Regions from separate parts of the Streptomyces sp. NBC_00287 genome, predicted to be linked through region 3. Evidence: riboswitches for the same ligand, from Rfam matches in the RefSeq annotation. Region 3 holds a riboswitch; each other region holds the start of a gene.

Region 1 (3,265 bases), 1.0 Mb from region 3:
TCCCGCCCGCACGCACCCTCGTCCTCCTGCTCCCGCCGCTGCTGATCGCGGGCGGGATCCTCTACGACTTCGTCACCCCGCGCGGATTCACTGCGATCCCCTTCTTCACCGCCGCACCCCTGGTCGCCGCGCCCTTCTACGGGCTGAGCGGCACCGTCATCACGGGAGTCGTGGCGCTGCTCGCCACCTACGGCGTCCACGTCCGGCTGGGCTTCGGCATGGACGCGGACACGGTCACCGAGGTGGTCACCGTGGTCACCGTCGCCGTCCTGGCCGCCGTACTCAACCGTGTCGTGCGCCGCGGCGACCTGCGGCTCGCCTCGCAGCGCGAGATCGCCGTGGCGACCCAGCGCGCCGTCCTGCCCGAGCCGCTGGAGCGGATCGGCGGCTACGAGATCGCCGCGCGCTACGAGGCGGCGCAGGCCGACGCTTTCATCGGCGGCGATCTGTACGCCGTGCAGGACAGCGCGTACGGCGTGCGGCTTGTCGTGGGCGATGTGCGCGGCAAGGGGATGGGGGCCGTCGCGGCCGTGGCCGTCGTCATCGGGGCCTTCCGGGAGGCCGCCGAGCAGGAGGCGAGCCTGGAGGTGGTCGCGCAGCGGCTCGAGCGGGCGCTGGCCCGGGAGGGCTCGCGGCGTGACGGGATCGAGGCCGTCGAGGGGTTCACCACTGCCGTACTCGCCGAACTCCCGCACGGCGACGGGGTCGTGCGCGTCGTCAACCGCGGCCATCCGCCCCCGCTGTTGCTGTACCCCGACGGCACCGTGCGCCCGCTGCCGGCCCGCGAGCCCGCCCTCCCGCTCGGCATGAGCGACCTCGGCAGCTGGCCCGACCGCGCCGACGAGGTCCCCTTCCCGCCCGGCACCACCCTGCTCCTGCACACCGACGGCCTCTCCGAGGCCCGCGACGCGCACGGCGTCTTCTACGACCCGCAGACCCGGCTGGCCGGCCGTGCCTTCGGCGATCCGGGCATCCTGATCCGGGCCCTCGCCGAGGACGTGCGCGTGTACTGCGGGGGCGGGATGACGGACGACATGGCCCTGCTCGCCGTACGAAGACCCTGATTGTTACCGGGGGTGATCGGTCGGGAGCCCTCCGCATAACAACTGACATACCGTCAATACCTGTGTGGCACATGAGGCTTGGTCAACTCGCCCGATTTAGACCCCTCGTGACCCGAAAGTCCAGGCCGGAATCGTTAATGATCAAGCCGAACGGCTTGGAATCCGCGCCCCGCGTCTATTAACGTTCGATAACGCAGCGCGGTCGTCCCAGCCGTCACAAGAGTCGGCTCCGTGCGCACGCGCCGAATCCCGTAAGGGAACCGGGGAACCACCAACTTGGGGTGAATCGGGCGTAATCCGCCGTGCAGATACGGCAGATATACGCGCGTAGGAGACCTTCCTGCTCCGAACCCGTCAGCTAACCCGGTAGGCGAGAAGGAAGGAAAGGAGCACGCCCACGTGGCGTCAAACCGGCCTGCCCCCGAGGCCCCGTTCGTGCCGAGCCAGCGCAATGACGAGGCCTACGGCTACGGCAGCCAACGCACCGACGAGGGCCCCTGGGAGGAATGGAACCCCACCGCGGAATCCATTCGCCCGGTTCGCGGCCGGCACCGCGTCTCCAAGCAGCGCGGCGGCGGACTCGCCCGCAGCTCCACGGTTCTCGGCGTCGGTGTCATAGCCGCCGTCGGCGCGGGCGGCATGGCCAGCGCGCAGTCCGGCAAGCCGCCGGTCGCGATCACCATGCCCGACCTGCCGCTGATCTCCGACGACACCGCGGAGGAGGCGCCCGAGACCTCGAGCACCCCGCTCAGCAGCGTCGGCATCACCACCACCGACACCGAGACGGGCACCTCGGACGCCGGTGAGGCGCTTCGCGCCCGGATCATGGCCCAGGCCGAGCAGCAGCAGGACCAGGTCGACACCAAGGCCGCCGCTGCCGCCGCCGCTGCCGCCGAGAAGGCCGCCGCGGAAGCCGCAGCCAAGGCCGAGAAGGAGGCGGAGGCCAAGGCCGCCGCCGCCAAGGAAAAGGCCGAGCAGGAGGCCCGCGAGAAGGCCGAGGCCGAGCGCCTGGCCGCGCTGGCCAAGCAGTTCGCGCTGCCGACGTCGTCGTACACCATCACCTCGACCTTCGGTCAGGCCGGCTCGCTGTGGTCCTCCGGGTACCACACCGGCCTCGACTTCGCCGCTCCCACGGGCACGCTGATCAAGGCGGTCCACACCGGCACGATCACCTCCGCCGGCTGGGACGGGTCGTACGGCTACAAGACCGTGCTCACCCTGGAGGACGGCACCGAGATCTGGTACGCCCACCAGTCCTCGATCAGCGTCAGCGTCGGGCAGCAGGTCACCACCGGGGACGTCATCGGCCGCGTGGGCGCGACCGGCAATGTGACCGGCGCGCACCTGCACATGGAGGTCCACCCCGAGGGCTCCTCCTCCGGCATCGACCCGCTCGCGTGGCTGCGCAGCAAGGGCCTCACCCCCTGAGCCGGTTCCCCGTGTGAACCCCGGCGGTCCTGACGACGACCCCCCGACGTCAGGGCTGCCGGTTTTTGGCGTCCGGGACTCTTCTTACGTCCGGTACGGGTTGTACGCCGAGTACGGTCCCGCCGGGTACGCCGGATAGGGCTGGTACGTCGGCTGGGCCGGATGCCCATACGCCCCGTACATCGGCCACGGCGCCGCCACCACCGGCACCGGCGGGGCCGTGGCACGGGCGGCATGGTCGAGGGCCGGACGGGCCACCTCCCGGCGCCGCCACAGCTCCTGCAACAGCTCTTGTTCCCGTACGACGAAGTCGGCGCCCGCGCGACCCCGGCGCCCCCGGTGCCGCAGGAACGCGAGCGAGGTCGCGTACGCCTCGTACTGCGCCACCTGCCGCGCCGCCTGCTTCCCGGCGTGGCGGCGGGCGTACTGCCGCGCCAGGCGCCGCGCCCGCATCGAGCCCAGCGCGAAGGGCTCGCCCGGGGTGAGCCAGCCTGCGACGGCATAGGCGGGCAGTTCCTCGCGGACGGTGCGCAGCTCGCGCTGGCGGGTCCAGATCACCAGCCAGGTCAGCAGCCCGAACGCGGGCACCATGATCGCCGCGTACACCGCGAAGAAGCCGTACGGACCGAAGGCCGACGAGCCGTTCCACATCGCGTGCATGCCCATCGCGAGCAGCAGTCCGGACAGCGGCAGCAGGACGCGCCGCCAGCGCTGGCGGTCGCCGGAGAGCGCGGCGATGCCGAAGCCGATGCCGGTGAGGACGGTGAAGAGGG
Region 2 (3,265 bases), 1.4 Mb from region 3:
GCGCCCGCGTTCGCCGACAGCGAGGTCGAACGGCTGGTGCGCAACCGTCTCGACGAGATCCCGCACGAGCTGGCAAACCCCTCCCGGCGCGCCGCCAAGGAGATCTACAAGCAGCTGTTCCCGGCGGCCGCGCGCATGTCGCGCCCGCGCCAGGGCACCGAGGAGACGGTCGCGGCCATCGACTCCGGGGCCGTACGCGCCTTCTACGAGCGGCACGTCCGCCCCGCCACGGCCACCGCCGTGGTCGTCGGCGACCTCACCGGCACCGACCTCGACGCCCTCCTCGCCGACACCCTCGGCTCCTGGACCGGCTCCTCGGCCGAGCCGCGGCCCGTGCCCCCGGTCACCGCCGACGACACCGGCCGCGTCGTCATCGTGGACCGCCCCGGAGCCGTCCAGACGCAGCTGCTGATCGGCCGCGTCGGCCCCGACCGGCACGACCGTGTGTGGCCCGCGCAGGTCCTCGGCACGTACTGCCTCGGCGGCACCCTCACCTCCCGCCTGGACCGCGTCCTGCGCGAGGAGAAGGGCTACACCTACGGCGTGCGCTCCTTCGGGCAGGTCCTGCGCTCCGCCCCCGACGGCACCGGCGCCGCGATGCTCGCCATCAGCGGCTCCGTCGACACCCCCAACACCGGTCCCGCCCTCGAGGACCTGTGGAAGGTGCTGCGCACCCTCGCCGAGGGCGGGCTCACCGACGCCGAGCGGGACGTCGCCGTACAGAACCTCGTCGGGGTGGCGCCGCTGAAGTACGAGACGGCCGCCGCAGTGGCGAGCACCCTGGCCGACCAGGTCGAGCAGCACCTGCCCGACGACTACCAGGCCACGCTGTACCGCCGGCTCGCCGCGACCGGCACCGTGGAGGCCACCGCGGCCGTCGTGAGCGCCTTCCCGATGGACCGTCTGGTGACCGTTCTGGTCGGTGACGCGGCGCAGATCAAGGAGGCCGTCGAGGCCCTCGGAATCGGTGAAGTCACCGTCGTGACAGCCGAGTAGACACACCCTCGGATGTGAACGCGCGGCCACGCGCGTGTGGGGCCCTGGTGATGGAAGCGTCACCAGGGCCCCTTTATGTCCGAATTGAGGGAGAGGTTGCCTGTCTGACCTGTGGCATGCGCTACAAAAGCCGCGATCCGTTTGGGGATTGAAAGTTGTCCCGTTTAGCGTCGTCCGGGCTGTCCGTCAGGCAGTGCGCCGCATCCGCGGCACCGGACAGTCATCGCCGAGTCCCCGTACGGCGCGAGCCAGGGGAGCCGGGGACCCACCCAAGTCCCTGGGGTGAATCGGACGCCCGCGTGTGAGCGAGGGCGGCCGTAGGAGACCTTCCTGCTCCGAACCCGTCAGCTAACCCGGTAGGCGAGAAGGAAGGAAAGGACCAGCCACTTCATGGCGTTCACGCGCGCCACCGGGAAGCACCGTCGTCCCAGCAGGATGCAGCGCACCACCGCCCGCGCGGCGGGCGTCGCGGCCCTCACCACCACCGGCGTCGTCGGCACCCTCGCGAGCCCCGCGCTCGCCGCCGAGGCCGCCGCCGAGCAGACCGGTCTCACCCCCGTCATCACCATCGGCGACTCGGTCGCCGAACAGATCGACGCCCAGGCTGTAGCCCAGCAGCAGGCGGCCGACGAGGCGGCGGCGAAGAAGAAGGCCGAGGAGGCCGCGCGCAAGGAGGCCGCCGAGGCGGCCAAGAAGGCGCGCGAGGCCAAGGAGCGCGCCGCCCGCGAGGCCGAGCGCAAGCGCCTGAACACCTTCGTCTCCCCGATCTCCGGCTCCTACGTGTCGACGAGCTACCAGGCCGGCGGCGCCGTCTGGTCCTCCGGCAGCCACACCGGCATCGACTTCCACGCCTCCAGCGGCACCTCCGTCCGCTCGGTCGGCATGGGCACCGTCGTCGAGGCCGGCTGGGGCGGGGCGTACGGCAACCAGATCGTCATCAAGATGCACGACGGCACGTACACCCAGTACGGCCACCTGTCGTCCATCGCCGTCTCGGTGGGCCAGAGCGTCACCCCGGGCCAGCAGATAGGCCTCTCCGGCGCCACCGGCAACGTCACCGGGGCGCATCTGCACTTCGAGGCCCGTACGACCGCGGAGTACGGCTCGGACATCGACCCCGCCGCCTACCTCCGCTCGCACGGCGTGAACGTCTGACGACACCCGCCACGCTTCCGAGACCCCGGCTCCCCGAGCCGGGGTTTTTCGGTGTTTACGGGGCCCCGTTGTCCAAAAAATATCCATGGATTCCGGCCCGCCATCGGAAATTCCGGCTCACTGCAATAGAGTCACTGAACACACGTCCGTCGTCGACGTTTCACGGGGATTAAAGCGGAGGTCGGTCATGCGTATTCCGGCGCACTCGGTATGCACGGCGATCCGGGACGACATCGTCGCCGGTGTCTACGAGCGCGGCAGCCGACTCACCGAGGAACTGCTCGCGCGCCGCTACGGCGTCTCGCGCGTCCCCGTCCGGGAGGCCCTGCGCACGCTGGAGGCGGAGGGCTTCGTGGTGACCCGGCGGCACGCGGGCGCGTGCGTCGCGGAACCGACCGAGCAGGAAGCCGGTGACCTGCTGGAGATGCGCTCGCTGCTGGAGCCGCTCGGCGCCGCCCGGGCCGCCCAGCGGCGCACCGAGGCGCATCTGAAGGTGCTGCGCGGTCTGGTGAGGCTCGGTCAGGAGCGGGCCAGAAGGGGCAACAGCGAGGATCTGCGCTCCCTGGGCGGCTGGTTCCACGAGACGCTGGCCCAGGCCTCCGGCAGCCCCGCCCTGACCTCGATGCTGACCCAGCTGCGGCACAAGATCGCCTGGATGTACGCGGTGGAGGCGTCGGCCAGCCCCGCGGAGGCCTGGGTCGAGCACGGGGCGATCGTGGACGCGGTGGCGCGCGGGGACAGCGAGCGCGCGCGGGCGATCACCGCCGTGCACACCGAGCGCTCCAGCGGTACGCACCGGCTGCGGTTCCCCTCCGGCGGGGAGCGTGTGAGGAATTCGCAACATCCCGTAAACATGTCGGGCCTGCGGCATTAACATGCGCACCGTATACAAAGAGGGTGTAATTCCCGGGGGACTATTTTCGCTGCCCGGAAGTGGAAAATGCGAAGGGCCCGCCCGGTAATTCGGACGAGCCCTTCGGGGAAGCGGCGAGTGCCGCGCCCGGCAATTACTCAGACGGTCTCGGGGAGCTCTTCGAGACCCTCGGAGACCAGCTTCGCCAGACGGTCGAGGGCGGCGTCCGCACCCTCGGCGTCGGAGGCGAGCACGATCTCC
Region 3 (3,265 bases):
AACGACGTGCACTACACGGGAGGTTCCGTCCTCGCGGTGGACATGCACGCCTGGGCGGCCACGATGCTCGCCTTCGTCTCCCGGCCGCCCGATCCGCTCTACGCCGGGGACGCCTGGCGGGACCTTTGGCTCAAGCGCCTGGAGGCCGTGGAACCGTTCCTGCACACCTGGCTGACCCACCAGACCCGGGACGACTACTGGCGCCACGGCAGCGTGTGCGAGGACTACGGCGCGATCGAGGCCGCCGTGCTGGCGGTGGGCGGCTGGCACGACCCGTACCGCGACACCGTGCTCCGACTCGTCGAACACCTGCCCGCCGACCGCGTCCGGGGGCTGATCGGCCCCTGGTCCCACCAGTACCCCGACCGCGGCCTGCCGCCAGGACCGGCGATCGGCTTCCTCCAGGAGACCCTGCGCTGGTGGGACCACTGGCTGAAGGGCAAGGGCACCCTCCCCGAGCCCCTCCTACGGGCCTACGTCAGTGACTCCCACCCGCCCGCCACGGTCTACGACACCCTGCCCGGCCGCTGGGTCGGCGAGCCGGCCTGGCCCTCCCCTCACATCACGAACGTGACGTACGCCCTCCAGGGCGCCCCCGTGCTCGTACGGTCCCCCATGCACACCGGCGTGGACGCCGGCCGCTTCTTCCCGTTCGGGAACGACGCCGATCTGCCGCCGGACCAGCGGGAGGAGGACGGGCGCTCGGCCTGCTTCGAGTTCGCGGTGGGCGAGGAGACCTGGGTGCTGGGGCGGCCGAAGGTGCGGCTGCGGCTCACCTCGGAGGTGCCGCGCGGGCAGGTGATCGCGCGGGTCTGCGATGTCGCCCCCGACGGCTCCTCGACCCTGGTCGCGCGGGGCGTGCTGAACCTCTCCGCGCGCCACGGCCGCGACCGGGTGGTGCCGTGGGAGCCGGGCGCCACGCAGGACGTCGAGTTCGAGCTGAACGGCATCGGGCACGCCCTCCCGGCCGGGCATCGCATCCGGCTCGCGGTGTCGTCGGCGTACTGGCCGTGGGTCTGGCCGCAGGCGGAGTCGGGGGCGGGGTTCACGCTGGATCCGGCGGGGAGCTTTCTGGAACTGCCGGTACGCGCGCGTGGGGCGTCTTCCGGGACGGACGTCGCCTTCGACACTGCCTTCGACATCGCCTTCGACATCGCCTTCGACATCGCCTTCGAGGAGCCGGAACAGGCCGAGCCCCTCGGCGTGAGCTACCCGGTGACGCTGGACGAGCCGCGCCCCGAGCGGCTGGTCACCCGTGACGTGGCCAAGGACGAGTGGCGGCTTGAGGTCGATCCGCGGTACGGCGGCACGCGCGTGTACCCCGACGGCCTGGAGTTCACCGAGGACGCGCTGGAGACGTACACGATCCGGTCCACCGACCCCTTGTCGGCCCGCGCCCGCTCGGACTGGACGATCCGGCTGCACCGTCCGGAGCTGGCCTGGGACACGAGTGTGCGGACCCGCTCCGAGATCACGTGCGATGCGAAGGACTTCATCGCCTCGAATGAGGTGATTTGCACGGATGGTGGCGAAGTGGTCTTCCATCGGACATGGGAGAAGCGGATTCCGCGAACGGCGGGTTGATACGGGCCCATTGGGGTCGATTGACCGATTTAAGCTATCTTGCACTTGCGCGTGACTTGGCTCACGCGCGTATACCCACAGGCACCCCACAGGCTTCCCTCGACACCCGCTTGAAGGCCGCCAGTTGAGCCTTGGCGACCGCAAAGACCCCAGCCCCGTCTGCCACTCGAACGAAGATCAAAGTGCTGGATATGTGAATCCGCTACTTGTTTCGGACATGTGCTCTCGCATACGTTCCCGGCCTGTCGGGCGGACGCCTAATCCTGCCGCCGTCCGGCTCCACCGAGATTCTTCGTACGGCAGGAGCGGGGGACCCAGGTAAGTCGCCGTGCCGGACGTCTTCGGACGCGTCGGTACGGCTCGGGGTGAAGTCGCGTGCCCTTCACGGTGCGCGGCCGGGCAGCTCCCGCCCGAACCCGACAGCTCACCTCGCAGGCGCCGGAGAGGAACTTCGCCATGCCTGCTGCCGCTCAGCACCGTCGTACCCGCCTCGCCCGCAAGCTCGCCGTCCTCGGCACCGGCGCCGCCGTACTGGCGCTCCCGCTCATCGGCGCGACCAGCGCCTCGGCGGCCACCCCGACCGTCACCACCGCCGCCTCGCTCGGGTACGCCAACAACCTGGACGGCTGGATCCGCGCGTCCCTCCAGGTCATGGCGCAGAACGGCATCCCCGGCTCGTACGACGGCATCTACCGCAACATCATGCGGGAGTCCTCGGGCAACCAGTACGCGATCAACAACTGGGACTCCAACGCCGCCGCCGGCACCCCGTCCAAGGGCCTGCTCCAGGTGATCGACCCGACCTTCCAGGCGTACCACGTCTCCGGCACCTCGTACGACCCCTACGACCCGGTCGCGAACATCACCGCCGCCTGCAACTACGCGTCTCAGCGGTACGGCTCGATCGACAACGTCTTCGGGGCGTACTGAGCCTTTCCATGGCTACCGGAAGAGTCTTTCGAGGACGACGGCGATGCCGTCGTCCTCGTTCGACAGGGTGATCTCGTCGGCCACCGCCTTGAGTTCGGGGTGGGCATTGGCCATCGCGACACCGTGGGCCGCCCAGTCGAACATCGGGATGTCGTTGGGCATGTCGCCGAAGGCGATGGTCTCCCGCGGGCCGAGCCCCAGATGCCGGGCCGCCAGCGCCAGACCCGTCGCCTTGGTGATGCCGCATGGCTGAAGTTCGACGGTCCCGGGGCCCGACATGGTGACCGTCGCCAGCGAACCCACCACCGAGCGCGCCGTCGCCGCCAACTGGTCGTCGGACAGCTCGGGATGGCGCAGCAGCACCTTGCTGATCGGCTCGCACCACAGGTCGTCGCGCCGCCCGACCCGCACCGCGGGCAGGGTGGGGTGCGGCATCAGGTAGCCGGGCTCGATCAGCGTGAGCCCGTCGACGCCGTCCTGGTCGACCGCCGCGTACACCTGCCCCACCTCGGCCTCGATCTTGCCGAGCGCGGTCTCCGCCAACTCCCGGTCCAGGGTGACGGACCACAGCAGGCGGTCCGCCCCGGCGTCGTACACCTGCGCGCCCTGCCCGCACACCGCGAGCCCCTTGCTGCCCAGGTCGTCCAGGAGCGGCCGCACTCTGGGCGCCGGACGGCCGGTCACCACCAGGTGCCGGGCGCCGGACTCCGCCACCCTCGCGAGCGCGGCCAGCGACCGGTCGGAGAGCGTG

Evidence for each region. Region 3 has a riboswitch for cyclic di-AMP ahead of OHT76_RS25500 (transglycosylase SLT domain-containing protein). Riboswitches for the same ligand answer to the same signal wherever they lie in the genome.
Region 1: another riboswitch for cyclic di-AMP. It lies ahead of OHT76_RS20675 (M23 family metallopeptidase); the one in region 3 lies ahead of OHT76_RS25500 (transglycosylase SLT domain-containing protein).
Region 2: another riboswitch for cyclic di-AMP. It lies ahead of OHT76_RS31670 (M23 family metallopeptidase); the one in region 3 lies ahead of OHT76_RS25500 (transglycosylase SLT domain-containing protein).

What each region holds. Positions count from the first base shown of each region.
Region 1 covers NZ_CP108053.1:4,563,299-4,566,563, reverse strand. The annotation lists gene OHT76_RS20680 (PP2C family protein-serine/threonine phosphatase) at 1-1,064, shown strand, start outside; cyclic di-AMP (ydaO/yuaA leader) riboswitch at 1,295-1,452, shown strand; gene OHT76_RS20675 (M23 family metallopeptidase) at 1,464-2,492, shown strand; gene OHT76_RS20670 (PrsW family intramembrane metalloprotease) at 2,577-3,265, opposite strand, start outside.
Region 2 covers NZ_CP108053.1:6,933,414-6,936,678, forward strand. The annotation lists gene OHT76_RS31665 (M16 family metallopeptidase) at 1-996, shown strand, start outside; cyclic di-AMP (ydaO/yuaA leader) riboswitch at 1,211-1,373, shown strand; gene OHT76_RS31670 (M23 family metallopeptidase) at 1,387-2,151, shown strand; gene OHT76_RS31675 (GntR family transcriptional regulator) at 2,339-3,025, shown strand; gene OHT76_RS31680 (HPr family phosphocarrier protein) at 3,163-3,265, opposite strand, start outside.
Region 3 covers NZ_CP108053.1:5,579,347-5,582,611, reverse strand. The annotation lists gene OHT76_RS25505 (CocE/NonD family hydrolase) at 1-1,584, shown strand, start outside; cyclic di-AMP (ydaO/yuaA leader) riboswitch at 1,855-2,037, shown strand; gene OHT76_RS25500 (transglycosylase SLT domain-containing protein) at 2,041-2,514, shown strand; gene OHT76_RS25495 (HAD family hydrolase) at 2,527-3,265, opposite strand, start outside.